Regions from separate parts of the Bradyrhizobium sp. S3.7.6 genome, predicted to be linked through region 1. Evidence: predicted binding sites of a transcription regulator. Region 1 holds the regulator's gene; each other region holds the start of a gene.
What was found. Region 1 encodes PhoB, which activates phosphate uptake and scavenging genes when phosphate is short. Its sites were predicted from a motif close to TGTCATNNANCTGTCAT; they were not measured.

Region 1 (4,709 bases):
ACGTTCCGGATGACCCTTGGAGAAGTGATGATGGCGGACCAGCTTGATCACACCTTCCAGCGCTTCGGCGCCGGAATTGCAGAAGAACACGAAGTCCGCGAAGCTTTCGTTGCACAGACGCGCGGCGAGCTTCTCGCCGTCCGGGCTCTGGAACAGGTTCGACATGTGCCAGAGTTTGGTGGCCTGCTCTTGCAACGCCTTGACCAACGCAGGATGAGCATGGCCGAGCGCATTCACCGCCACACCCGAGGTGAAATCGAGATAGCGATCGCCATTGGTCGCAATCAGCCAGCAGCCTTCACCGCGCTCGAAACCGAGGTCGGACCTGGCGAAAACGGGGAGCAAATGCGGCGCTGCGCTGTTAGTCATGACGATCACTTGAATGTTGCGGACGGTGTGAGCGTGCATTGCGCAACGCACCATTGACCGGCCCGGAAAACGAAACGTGCCGCCTTTTAAGGGCGGCACGCCTGACTATCTTATGCCTGGTGAAACCGGTGTCAATGCCGCCCGGAAAGCCTCGCGAAACGCAGAATCCGTAGTCTTGCGGTGGCGATTTTGCGTATTTCCGCCACGGAACATGTGGAAGCGAGTCGGCGGACTCTTGCGCGTGAGTCACGCCATATTGTAGCGTTTGGCTTGTCAGATACGACATCTCGTGCAGCAGTTCTGATCCTCGAAGTCCTCATGTACCGGCGTAAGCGTTCGGGCGCATCTGGTGCGCCCGGCGAGCCTTAAGGGATTCTGGCGGCACGGGTTTTTCGAAGCTTAGGCATTCGCCGTGCGGCCGCCAGGATGGCAGGCGCCGGCGAAGGAAAGGGTGCAATGACCGTTTTGACCTGGTCGGATGATCGCGTCGAGCAGCTGAAAAAGCTCTGGGAGGCCGGACTTTCGGCCAGCCAGATCGCCGCTGAACTCGGCAATGTGACCCGCAATGCCGTAATCGGCAAAGTGCACCGGCTCGGCCTGTCGGGCCGCGCCAAGAGCCCTTCATCGGCAGCGCCGCGGCCGCGCAAGGCGCGCCCCGCCCAGCACATGATGCGGGTGACACGCCCGATCGCGCGCGGCAACACCGCGCTGGCGCAGGCCTTCGAAGTCGAGGTCGAGGCCGAACCGGTCACCTACGACAACGTCGTGCCGATGAGCCAGCGGCTGTCGCTGCTGGAGCTGAACGAGGCCACCTGCCACTGGCCGGTCGGCGATCCCTCGAGCCCGGATTTCTTCTTCTGCGGCGGCAAGGCGCTCTCCGGCCTGCCCTACTGCGCCCAGCACTCGCGCGTGGCGTATCAGCCCGCGGCCGATCGCCGGCGCGCGCCGGCGAAGCCGGGTCCGCGCTGAAGTCGTTCTGAGCTCAGAAAGGAGCCGTCACACGATGGCGGCTCAACAAATCCGATGTCGTCCCGGACAAGCGCGCCTCGAGCGCGCGCAGATCCGGGACCCTTAACCACCGCAAGATGTGGCTACGGGGACTCGGAGTTACCTTTTCACAAAATAACCGCTCGCTGTGGGTGTCCCGGACCCGCGCTTGCGCTTGTCCGGGACGACACCGAGAGTGTGGCCGCAGCTCACCGAGCTACGCCTGCTCCGCCTTCGCAAAGCGATCGTCCAGTGCGTAGCCCGCGCCGCGGACGGTGCGGATCGGGTCCTGCTCGCGGCCGAGATTGAGCAGCTTGCGCAGGCGGCCGATATGGACGTCGACGGTGCGCTCGTCGATGTAGATGTCACGGCCCCAGACGCTGTCGAGCAGCTGCTCGCGCGAGAACACGCGGCCGGGATGCTCCAGGAAGAACTCCAGCAGGCGATATTCGGTCGGACCGAGATCGATCGGCCGGCCCGAGCGCGCCACGCGGCGCTTGTCGCGGTCGAGCTCGATGTCGCCATAGGCGAGCACGGTGGCGAGCCGCTCGGGGCTGGCGCGCCTGAGCAGGCCCTTCACGCGTGCCAGCAGCTCCGGCACCGAGAACGGCTTGACGATGTAGTCGTCGGCGCCGGTCGCAAGGCCCCGCACCCGCTCGCTCTCCTCGCCGCGCGCGGTGAGCATGATGATCGGGAGCTGCTTGGTCTCGGGCCGGGTGCGCAGCCGCCGGCACAGCTCGATGCCGGAGAGGCCCGGCAGCATCCAGTCGAGCACGATCAAATCGGGGATGTGCTCCTTGAGGCGGGTGTCGGCGTCGTCGCCGCGCATCACCGTCTCGACGTCATAGCCGTCGCCTTCGAGGTTGTAGCGGAGAAGCTCGGTGAGAGCTTCCTCGTCCTCAACCACCATAATGCGTGCGCCCATGGTGTTCGTCGCTCCTTAAGTGTTCGGGACCGTCGTGGCGAAGGTCGTCATGTCGCCCTTCGGCCGCTTGTCGGTGATCGCCTGGCCCTCGATCATGTAGAACACGGTCTCGGCGATGTTGGTGGCGTGGTCACCGATGCGCTCGATGTTCTTGGCGCAGAACATCAGATGGATGCAGAACGAGATGTTGCGCGGATCCTCCATCATGTAGGTGAGGAGCTCGCGGAACAGCGAGGTGCAGATGGCGTCGACTTCCTCGTCGCCCTTCCACACCGCCATCGCCGCCGGCAGATCGTGCGCGGCATAGGCATCCAGCACCGACTTGACTTGTTGCTGCACGAGGTCGGTCATGTGCTCCAGACCGCGGAACAGCTTGAGCGGATGGAAATCCGTCTCCAGCGCCGCGACGCGCTTGCCCATGTTCTTGGCGAGGTCGCCGATCCGCTCGAGATCGGTCGCGACGCGCATGGCGCCGACGATCTCGCGCAGATCCACCGCCATCGGCTGGCGGCGCGCGATGGTGAGAACGGCGCGCTCCTCGATCTTCTTCTGGAGCGCGTCGAGCTCGGCGTCGATGGTCACGACGCGCTGGCCGAGCGCGACGTCGCGGCGGATAAGCGCGTCGACGGAATCGACGATCATGCGCTCGGCGATGCCGCCCATCTCGGCGACCAGGCGCGTGAGCTCCTGGAGGTCGGTGTCGAAGGCCTTTGCGGTATGTTCAGAACCCATGTTCCGTCTCCTCAGCCGAACCGGCCGGTGATGTAATCCTGCGTGCGCCGGTCGGTCGGCGACGTGAAGATCTTGCTGGTGTCGTCGAACTCGATCAGCTCGCCGAGATACATGAAGGCGGTCTTGTCGGAGACGCGCGCCGCCTGCTGCATGTTGTGGGTGACGATCGCGATCGTGTAGTTCTCGGACAGCTCCTGGATCAGCTCCTCGACCTTGGCGGTCGAGATCGGGTCGAGCGCCGAGCAGGGCTCGTCGAACAAGATCACCTCGGGCCGCACCGCGACCGTGCGGGCGATGCAGAGGCGCTGCTGCTGGCCGCCGGAGAGCGACAGGCCGGAGGCGTTGAGCTTGTCCTTGACCTCGTTCCACAGCGCGCCACCGCGCAGCGCCTTCTCGACGCGGTCGTCCATCTCGGACTTCGAGATCTTCTCGTAAAGGCGGATGCCGAAGGCGATGTTCTCGTAGATCGTCATCGGGAACGGCGTCGGCTTCTGGAACACCATGCCGACGCGGGCGCGCAGCAAATTGAGGTCCAGCTTGGGGTCGAGGACGTTGGTCTGGTCGAGCATGAGCTGACCGGTGACGCGCTGGCCCGGATAGAGGTCGTACATCCGATTGAAGATGCGCAGCAGGGTCGACTTGCCGCAGCCCGACGGGCCGATGAACGCCGTGACGCGGTTGGTGCCGAGCGCCAGATTGATGTTCTTCAGCGCGTGGTGCTCGCCGTAATAGAAATTGAGGTTGCGCACCGTCACCTTGGCCGGAGCTTCGGGCAGCACCGGCGCCTGGGGCAAACCACCGGCCGCGCTCATCGATACGGAAAGATCACTCATTTTGCGGTCCTCTCGGCGCTCAGAATGCGCGCGCCAATATTCAGGGCAAGAACGGTCAGGGTGATGAGCAGCGCGCCGCTCCAGGCGAGCTGCTTCCAGTAGGCGTAGGGGCTCTGCACGAAATTATTGATGGTGACCGGCAGGTTCGCCATCGTCTTGTTCAGACCCAGGCTGAAGAACTGGTTCGACAGCGCGGTGAAGAGCAGCGGCGCGGTCTCGCCGGCGACGCGGGCGGTGGCCAGCATCACGCCGGTGATGAGGCCCGAGCGCGCCGCGCGATAGGCGATGCGCTTGATCACCAGCGAGCGCGGCAGGCCGAGCGCCGAGGCCGCCTCACGCAGTGCGTTCGGCACCAGCAGCAGCATGTCCTCGGTCGTGCGCAGCACCACCGGGATGACGATCACCGCAAGCGCGAGGCAGCCGGCAATCGCCGAGAAGCCGCGCATCGGCACCACCACCGCACCATAGATGAACAGGCCGATGATGATCGAGGGCGCCGAGAGCAGGATGTCGTTGATGAAGCGGATCACCGAGGTCAGGCGGTCGTTGCGGCCGTACTCGGCGAGATAGGTGCCGGCGAACAGACCGAGCGGCGCGCCGATGCCGACGCCGAGCACGGTCATGATGATCGAACCCACGATGGCGTTGCGCAGGCCGCCCTCGGTCGAGCCCGGAGGCGGCGTGTCCGCAACGAAGAGCTCCAGGTTCAGGCCGGCAATGCCGTTGTAGAGCAGCGTCATCAGGATCAGCGCGAGCCATGTGACGCCGAAGGCAGCGGCAGCCAGGCAGAGCACACGGATGACGATGTCCATGCGGCGGCGGCGTGCGTAGATCGGGTTCATGTTACTTCCCCGCCTTCTTTT
Region 2 (4,709 bases), 5.6 Mb from region 1:
ATCGAGGCGCCCGAAATGGATGGCGCCGCGCTTCACGCCGCCGGAGACGTTGGCGATGTTGTCGGCGATATAGGTGGCGCCGAAGTTCAGGCCCTTGTTGGCAAGCCCGTCATGCCATTCGTTGAACCATTTCGGCGCCAGCCATTCGGCCGCGCTTTCGTCCTTGGCGCCGGCGAGCGCGCCGGTGCTCGCCACCGTCGAGGCCAGCACGATCGCGGCCGCATTTCGCAGCGGAAATCTGTGGGACGTCCCGATCACGGCTGATACCGGCTGCGTACGCTACCTGAAGATACCCGTGCGCCGCATGAACAGATAGGCCGCGCCGACCGACGAGGCCATCAGGAGCGCCGCCCAGAGAAATCCGCTCTCGACGTCGGTGAGCGGCAGGCCCTTGGTGTTCATGCCGAAGATGCCGGTGATCAGGGTCGGCGGCAGCAGCAGCGAGGTCACGATGGAGAGCGTGTGGAGGTGGTGGTTGCTCTCCTCCTCGTTCTTGAAGCGCAGCTCCTCCTCGAGCAGGCGGCTGCGTTCGCGGAGCTCGACGATGTCGTGATCGAGCCCGTCCAGCCGCTGCGCCAGCTTGCCGGCGTGAATGCGCAAGGCCGGCGCGAGATGATCGGTGTTCTTCTGATCGAGGCGGTGGAACAGCACGCGCAGGCCGGTGAGCTGGCGATGCAACCTGACGCAGGTCCGGCGCAGCCGGCCGAGATTGCGGCGCATCTCCGGCTTGGCGTCGTCGGCCAAAATCCGTTCCTCGATGTCGTCGATCTCCTGGCCGAGCTTGTCCGCCATCCGGTCCAGCGTATCGGCGACCTCGTCGACGATCTTTTCCAGGAGATGGGCGACGTTGTCGACGCGGTAGCCGCCTTCGAGCACGCGGCGCGTCGCATCGGCCGAGCACAGCGCCTGATGCCGGCCGCTGACGAGAAGATGCTCGGTCATGGCGAAACGCAGGAACGCGGTCTCCTCCGTCGCGCTGTCGATGTCGCGCACGAGATCGGAGAAGACGCCGTAGACGCAATGGTCGATGACGTGAAGCTGCTGGAAAGTGTCGTTGGACAGCAGGAGGTCACGCGCGAGCGGCGGCAGCTGTGACGCCGCGATCCAGGGTCGTGCGCGCGTATCGGTCAGGTTGAAATGCAGCCAGAGCCGGCCGTCATGGCTGAACTCGATCGGCTGGTCGATCGGCAGCGCCTCGGCACTGCCGTCGCCGTGCAGCCGGAACGCCCAGACCAGGCCGGGAATGACGGGCACGGTGTCCGATATCGTGCTGACAAGCTTCGCCGGCTCAGCCATGGCCAACCCCAACCGTCAACAAATGCCCCGCTTCCGGAAGATGGCTGACGGCATCTTCCGGACTTCTCGCGGGTACTCAATTACGGCTTTGTTACAGTTTGATGATGGTGCCGCCCTACTCTGCAGCGAGCCCCGTCGCGGCCATCGCCTCGGCCTCCTTGACGTAGTCGTGCACGACGCGGCCGAACGGCAGCGTGAGATCGGCGATGTAGTGGTGCGCGCCCAGGCAGCGGCGGACCGGGAAATCCGCGACCGGCGCGTTGACATGCGGCACCAGATGCAGCCGGCCGGGCCCCATCCAGGAGCCCTTCGGCACGATGTCGATGAGGTTGATCGCGACGAGTTGGCAAACTTCGAGACGGCCGTCGACGCCCGGGATCATCTTCAGATTGATCTGCGTCTTCGACAGCGTCGCACGGGTGCGATCGCCGTTGCCGGCCATGCTCTCGTGCTTGTAGCCCATCGTGCCCATGGCGACGAGCTGACCGGCATATTCCAGCGTGCCAGTCAGCGTGTCCTTGACGATCTCGAGTTTCGGATGGGCATATTTCTTGGGAAAGCCCCAGATCTCGCGGCCCGCCGCGATCGGCGGATCATCATCCAGATACATCTGCGAGACGAAATTGACCTCCTCGCCGTTGAGGCGCGCGGGGATGACGAGGCCGGATTCGGTGTAGCTGCCGAAGCCGGAGGAGTCCGGCATCTTGATCCATTCGTAGTGCACGATCGGCTGGTCGATCGGCTCCAGCGGCTCAGGCAGGCCGGCGCGGATCAGCTCCGGATCGGTCTCGTAGGTGATGACGAGGAATTCGCGGTTGACGAAGCGATAGGGCCCGGCCGGATAGCTCGGCCCCGCCGCCGGCATGGACGGAAGTCTCAGCACGTCTTCCCTGCGCATCCTGATCTCCTGTGTGTGGTGCCCGCCCGGCGGCGTCAGGCCTGGACCGCAAATTGCTAGCCGCCGTCATTGACTGCGATGTGAAGGATTTCCGTCAGGCGCACGACCTCCCGCCATTTCCGCTGCGGTCGGCCTGCATGCAGACGACGCATCGGCGCTGAAATTGTCATCACGCCGTCACTGCCGGACGCAATCGTTTGGTCCACGCTAGGAGGCACCCATGGACGCCCGCACGTCGCAACCGGCTCATCAGACGCATCAGCCTCCCGCACGGGGCTGGCGCCCCGAACGCTGCGACCGCGTCGCGCTGGTGCTGCAAGGTGGCGGCGCGCTCGGCGCCTACCAGGCCGGCGTCTACCAGGCGCTGCACGAAGCCGGCATCGAGCCCGACTGGGTCTGCGGTGTCTCGATCGGTGCAATCAACTCCGCCATCATCGCCGGCAACAAGCCGGAGAAGCGGCTGGAGGCGCTGCGCATCTTCTGGGAGCGCATCACCAATCGCAAGATCTGGCATTACACGCCCGACGGCGACATCTTCCGCCAGTGGCGCAATCTCACCAGTGCGTGGATGACGTCGGCGATGGGCCAGCCCGGCTTCTTCACCCCGCACCAGGTCAATCCCTGGTTCAGCCCGGTCGGCGCGCACCGCCACCAGCTATTACGACACGATGCCGCTGAAGGAGAGCCTGCTGGAGCTCGTCGACTTCGACCTCATCAACGAGAAGAAGGTCCGTTTCGCGGTCGGCGCGGTCAACGTGCTCTCGGGCAACTTCATCTATTTCGACAACTCCCATGACGAGATCGAGCCGGAGCACATCATGGCCTCCGGCGCCCTGCCCCCGGCGCTGCCGATGGTGCGGATCGGCACCGATCATTTCTGGGACGGCGGCATCGTCTCCAACACGCCGCTCCAGCATCTGCTCGACCAGGAGGATGCGCTCAACTCGCTGGTGTTCCAGGTCGACCTGTTCAGCGCACGGGGCGTGCTGCCGCGCTCGATCCAGGACGTAATGGCCCGCCACAAGGACATCATGTATTCCTCGCGCACGCGCCACAACACCGACGTCTACCGCCGCACGCACAACCTCAAGGTTCTGCTCTACAAGGCCCTGGCGAAAGTCCCGGACGAGCAACTCTCCGACGAGGATCGTAGCCTCAAGGCAAGCCTGCGCAACATGCCGGAGATCGCGATCCTGCACCTGATCTATCAGCAGAAGGCCTATGAGGGCGACGCCAAGGACCACGAATTCTCGGGCACCTCGATGCGCGAGCACTGGACAAGCGGCTACGAGGACACCAAGCGCACCCTGAAGCGCCGCGACTGGATCAAGATGCCCGAGGAAGGCATGGGCCTCGTGGTGCACGACGTGCACCGGGAGACGGAGAGCGCGTAACGGGCGCTCTTCAGACGGACCGCTCCAAACAAAAACTGCGAAAACAACCCCATGCACAGTAGCCGGCGCGTGGCGGATCAATGACTTACGTTTTACCGAAGTCAACTTGACTCGTCGGGCAAAACAGGAGCATGATGGCATCATTGCAAAATCGCACGATGCATCCGCTCCAGGCCGATCGCGCCACATGGTCAGACGGCGCCGCATCCCCTAAATTGCGCGCGGAATGACGTTGGGAGGCTGGCTTGCGCGCCGTCAGCGAAGCCGCTTACTTCTTCGACAGCGACAGATTATTCCCTCCGCAGGAGCCTTCGGGGCGAGCTTGCGGAGCGAAGCGGCGTGCTCCGCCCGATCTGCTCCAGCCGTTGCTTGAAACGCCAGAACGGTCGTCGCGGCAGGTTGCCGTTCGCGTCGGCCGGATTGTTATGAAGTTCTAACCGCAAGACGATCAAGCAAATCGCAGGAGACACCATGTCCAAAGGAAAAGTGCTCGTTGTCGGCTCCAATGCCACCCGTATCGAAATCCAGGGCGGCGGCACCGGACCGACCGGCCAATACCTCAATGAAACCGTCGTGCCGGCGATGGCCGTGATCGATGCCGGCTACGAGGTGGTGCTGGCGACGCCGAACGGCAAGCAACCGTACATCGATCCGGCCTCCGATCATGCGGCCCATTTCGGCGGCGACGAGAAGGCCTACCGGCGGGGACGCGACTTCTTCGACAAGGACCCGGCGATGACCAACGTCCATACGTTGCGCGCGATCGTGGACGGAGGACTGGATCAATATGCCGCCGTTTTTGTCCCCGGCGGGCAGGGCCCGGTCGTCGACCTCATGCAGGATCCCGAGCTCGGCAAGATTCTGCGATATTTCCACGAACGGAAGAAGATCACGGCGCTGCTCTGCCACGGACCGATCGCAACTCTGGCCACCCTGCCCGACGCCAAGGCCTATCGCGCCGCCCTGATCGCCGGCGACAAGGCCAAGGTCGCGGAGCTGGGCAAGGGCTGGCAATATGCGGGATACAAGATGACGGTGTTCACCGCCTCGGAAGAGATACCGATCGAGGAGCAGTTCCTGCACGGCAAGATCTACTTCACCATGCCGGACGCGCTGGGAGC
Region 3 (4,709 bases), 730 kb from region 1:
TCCGCACCGCCAAGTCGGCCGATCCGGTGTTCACGGAAACGCTGACCCTCGACCTCGGCGACGTCGTTCCCTCGATGGCCGGTCCGAAGCGTCCCGAAGGCCGCATCGCGCTGCCGTCGGTCGCCGAAGGCTTTTCGCTCGCGCTCGGCACCGAGTACAAGAAGACCGACGAGCCCGGGAAGCGCTTTGCCGTCGACGGCAAGAACTTCGAGATCGGTCATGGCGACGTCGTGATCGCCGCCATCACCTCCTGCACCAACACCTCGAATCCGAGCGTCTTGATCGGCGCCGGCCTGCTTGCGCGCAACGCTGCCGCCAAGGGCCTCAAGGCAAAACCGTGGGTGAAGACGTCGCTCGCCCCGGGCAGCCAGGTGGTCGCGGCCTATCTCGCCGATTCCGGTCTGCAGGCCGATCTCGACAAGGTCGGCTTCAACCTGGTCGGCTTCGGCTGCACCACCTGCATCGGCAATTCCGGTCCGCTGCCCGAGGAGATCTCGAAGTCGATCAACGACAACGGCATCGTCGCGGCCGCCGTGCTCTCCGGCAACCGCAACTTCGAAGGCCGCGTCTCGCCGGACGTGCAGGCGAACTATCTCGCTTCGCCGCCGCTGGTCGTCGCCCACGCGCTTGCGGGCAGCGTCACCAAGAACCTCGCCGTCGAGCCGCTCGGTGAAGGCAAGGACGGCAAGCCGGTGTACCTCAAGGACATCTGGCCGACGACGAAGGAGATCAACGCCTTCATGAAGAAGTTCGTGACCGCGTCGATCTTCAAGAAGAAGTATGCCGACGTGTTCAAGGGCGACACCAACTGGCGCAAGATCAAGACGGTCGAGAGCGAGACCTACCGCTGGAACATGAGCTCGACCTATGTGCAGAACCCGCCCTATTTCGACGGCATGAAGAAGGAGCCGGAGCCGGTCACCGACATCATCGAGGCGCGCATCCTCGCCATGTTCGGCGACAAGATCACCACCGACCACATCTCGCCGGCCGGTTCGATCAAGCTCACCTCGCCCGCCGGCAAATATCTCAGCGAACACCAGGTGCGTCCGGCCGACTTCAACCAGTACGGCACGCGTCGCGGCAACCATGAAGTGATGATGCGCGGCACCTTCGCCAACATCCGCATCAAGAACTTCATGCTGAAGGGCGCTGACGGAAATATCCCGGAAGGCGGTCTCACCAAGCACTGGCCCGACGGCGAGCAGATGTCGATCTACGACGCCGCGATGAAGTACCAGCAGGAGCAGGTGCCGCTGGTGGTGTTCGCCGGTGCCGAATACGGCAACGGTTCCTCGCGCGACTGGGCTGCGAAGGGCACGCGCCTGCTCGGCGTCCGCGCCGTGATCTGCCAGAGCTTCGAGCGTATCCACCGCTCCAACCTGGTCGGCATGGGCGTGCTGCCGCTGACCTTCGAGGAAGGCACCTCCTGGTCGTCGCTCGGCCTGAAGGGCGACGAGAAGGTCACGCTGCGCGGCCTGGTCGGCGACCTGAAGCCGCGTCAGAAGCTGACCGCGGAGATCGTCTCCGGCGACGGTTCGTTGCAGCGGGTTTCGCTGCTTTGCCGCATCGATACGCTGGATGAGCTCGATTACTACCGGAACGGCGGCATTCTGCACTACGTGCTGCGCAAGCTCGCGGCCTAAGCGCGAATTTGTGAACGGTGGCTCACCGCGACGTGAGTAGAAGGTTAAACGAGGGCGGCCTATCACAAGGCCGCCTTCGTGCGTTAGAACACGCGTCCGATGGTCCCGCCCGGCGGAAAACCTCGCCCCGGACGGTTGAGTGTACGATGCCCGTAAGACTACGGTGACCATCAGGCGATAGGATCTTCCCCCACGCGTGCGAGGTGTGACGTTCAACATGACTGCAATGATGGCTTCTAATCTGGTTTCGCGCTGGTCCGGTGCACTCTGGTCGGGAGCACTTGGTATCTGCGCCATCGTCGCCGTCATCCGTCCCGCCGAGGCTGATCCTCGCGCCGTAGTCGAGCTCTTCACATCGCAGGGCTGCTCCTCCTGCCCGCCCGCCGACCAGGTCATCGGCGATCTCTCCAACGACCCGTCGATCATCGCGCTGAGCATGCCGATCGACTATTGGGATTATCTCGGCTGGAAGGACACGCTTGCGGATTCGCGCTTCTCGGCGCGGCAGCGCGCCTATTCGCGCATGCGCGGCGACCGCGAGGTCTATACGCCGCAAGTCGTGGTCAACGGTTCGACGCATGTCATCGGCAGCGATCGCGCCGGCATCGAGAGCGCGATCGGCAAGACCGACAACGGCACAGGCGTAATGAGCGTGCCGGTGACGATGTCGCTTGCAGGCAAGCAGATCAACGTGTCGGTGGCGGCGAGCAAGGAGTCGGCGGTCTCGCACGGTGAGGTCTGGATCTGCTCGATCACGAAATCGGTGCCGATCGCAATCAGCCGCGGCGAAAATCGCGGACAGCAGATCACCTATCACAACGTCGTGCGCAACCTGCTCAAGGTCGGCGACTGGAACGGGCGTCCGGAAAGCTGGACGGTGCCGTTGGAAAATCTCACGCGCGACGGCGTCGACGGCGCTGTGGTCTATGTCCAGGACGGCAGCCGTGAGAAGCCGGGTGCGATGCTTGGCGCGGCGTACACGTCGCTGCACTAGATCCGATCTCTCTCGCCAACGTCGCACTCGCTCTCACGCCTCATGGTGAGGAGCGCGCCCTCGCGCGCGAGGCGGACGATGCTACGCATCGCCGCGAGAACCATGCAGGCGCGGCTGATGCAGCGCGGCCTTCATCCTGCGAGTCACCGCTTCGCGGCTCCCCACGATGAGGGGTGAGAGTTGTCTTCGCGTTAATCAGAGAGAAGTTGGTCGTGCCGGAAACATCTCGGCACAAACCAAAAAGGACCAACTTGCGTTGGCCCTCCTTGTCGCGCGTACAGACCCGATCCTGACGGCCCCGGGGGGCTGGGGGCTGAGGAATCCGGAACCGAAAGGACCGGGTCAACGCACACAGGTCTTTTCGCAATGCAGGGCGGCAGGCGCTTGGCGGAAAAGCGGCGATATCAAGATTCCTTCTAACGATCCCGTGACGGTTTGCCGCGACAGAATTCCACTCCTGCGTGTGCTCCGATTCGCACCCGATTCAATCAGTTGAGTGAAGAGCCCCTTGCGGCGGGGAACAGTTGGCGCGATCATGCAATTGTCATGATCCGCGGTTCCGGGGACGGTCCTTCGCGGATGCGATCATGCCGCGAGATGAGGAGGCGCTCGATGAGTCTGACGCCGGAGGATGCCGATCCGAGCGAGCAGCGCGCCGTGGCGCGCCCCACCGCTGCGAATGCCCAACCCAACCGGGTGACATTCAACCGGCTGGAACTGAACCGCATCCTCAACCTGTACGGCCGCATGGTCGCCGACGGCGAGTGGCGCGACTATGCCATCGACTTCCTGAAGGACCGCGCGGTGTTCTCGGTCTTCCGCCGCGCCTCGGAGGTGCCGATCTATCGCATCGAGAAGGACCCGCGGCTGGCGCGCAAGCAGGGCATGTACAGCGTGATCTCGGCGACCGGCCTGATCCTGCGCCGCGGCCACGAGCTCGAGCGCGTGCTGCTGGTGATCGATCGAAAATTGGCGGTGGTTTAGCCTTACGGACGGTGCCGTAGTGTGGGCAAAGGCGCACCGCGCCGTGCCCACCATCTTTCCTCAATCACCGGGCATGCTGGGCACGCTTCCGCCTTCGCTCTCCGAGCTACGGCGGACAAGTCGCTTTGCCCACCCTACGAGACCGAGGTTATTTCGGCACCGTACTCGCGCCCTCGCCCAGATCCCGCTGCATCATCACCGTGTCGAGCCAGCGGCCGAATTTCAGGCCAACATTGGGATGCGTGCCGATCATCTTGAAACCGCCGCGCGTGTGCACGCCGATCGAGCCGGCATTGGCGGAATCGCCGATCACCGCGATCATCTGGCGGAAGCCGCGCGCCTCGCATTCAGCGATCAGCCGGTCCAGCAGCAATGAGCCGATGCCGCGGCGGTGGAACGCGGGATCGAGATAGATCGAGTTCTCGACCGTGAAGCGGTAGGCCGGCCGCGGTCGGTAGGCGCCGGCATAGGCATAGCCGGCGACGCTACGATCGAGGATGGCGACGAAATAGGGATAGCCGCCGTCGATCAGCGCGCGGTAGCGGCGCGTCATCTCGGCCAGATCCGGCGGCGCCAGCTCGAATGTCGCGGTGCCCTCGCGGACGGCCTGCTTGTAGATGGCGGTGATGGCGGGAAGGTCGGCCTCAATGGCGGGCCTGATCTCAGGTGCGGACATGGCGGCGAGATTAGAGCCTTCCCGCGGTCACTGGAAGGGGCAACGCCGCTTCCCCATGCTCCGTCATTGCCAGCGCAGCAGCCCTCCAATCTTCTCCGCTGTCATGCCCCGCGCAGGGGGGCATCCAGTACTCCGAGACAGCGCGGCTAGAACCGAGCCGCTGCGGCGTACTGGATCGCCCGCCCCAGTGCGCAATTGCGCACAAGGCGGGCGATGACAAGCGGGGGGGCGTCGCGCATCCCGGCCCAAACAAAAACCCCGGCCTCTCGGCCGGGGTTCGTATCCGTTCTCTCGTCGAAGCGCTTAGTCGCGCTGGCCAAGGAGCTGCAGGAGCAGCGTGAACAGGTTGATGAAGTTCAGGTACAGCGACAGTGCGCCGGTGATGGCCGCACGCTCTGCGATGTCACCG

Region 2: a site for PhoB is predicted at 2,359-2,375, ahead of ACVJ5M_RS29435 (acetoacetate decarboxylase). Genes of this name have one in related genera too.
Region 3: a site for PhoB is predicted at 3,172-3,188, ahead of ACVJ5M_RS05165 (DUF2794 domain-containing protein). Genes of this name have one in related genera too.

The regions. Positions count from the first base shown of each region.
Region 1 is NZ_JBSSEQ010000001.1:350,005-354,713, forward strand. It holds gene ACVJ5M_RS01745 (aspartate aminotransferase family protein) at 1-369, opposite strand, end outside; gene ACVJ5M_RS01750 (GcrA family cell cycle regulator) at 826-1,338, shown strand; gene phoB (phosphate regulon transcriptional regulator PhoB) at 1,574-2,281, opposite strand; gene phoU (phosphate signaling complex protein PhoU) at 2,297-3,013, opposite strand; gene pstB (phosphate ABC transporter ATP-binding protein PstB) at 3,025-3,846, opposite strand; gene pstA (phosphate ABC transporter permease PstA) at 3,843-4,688, opposite strand; gene pstC (phosphate ABC transporter permease subunit PstC) at 4,690-4,709, opposite strand, start outside.
Region 2 is NZ_JBSSEQ010000001.1:5,947,816-5,952,524, forward strand. It holds gene ACVJ5M_RS29425 (carbohydrate porin) at 1-258, opposite strand, end outside; gene ACVJ5M_RS29430 (transporter) at 280-1,296, opposite strand; gene ACVJ5M_RS29435 (acetoacetate decarboxylase) at 1,412-2,194, opposite strand; partial or broken gene ACVJ5M_RS29440 (patatin-like phospholipase family protein) at 2,415-3,588, shown strand; gene ACVJ5M_RS29445 (type 1 glutamine amidotransferase domain-containing protein) at 4,060-4,709, shown strand, end outside.
Region 3 is NZ_JBSSEQ010000001.1:1,081,985-1,086,693, forward strand. It holds gene acnA (aconitate hydratase AcnA) at 1-1,646, shown strand, start outside; gene ACVJ5M_RS05160 (DUF1223 domain-containing protein) at 1,864-2,640, shown strand; gene ACVJ5M_RS05165 (DUF2794 domain-containing protein) at 3,253-3,624, shown strand; gene ACVJ5M_RS05170 (GNAT family N-acetyltransferase) at 3,773-4,300, opposite strand; gene ACVJ5M_RS05175 (Bax inhibitor-1/YccA family protein) at 4,604-4,709, opposite strand, start outside.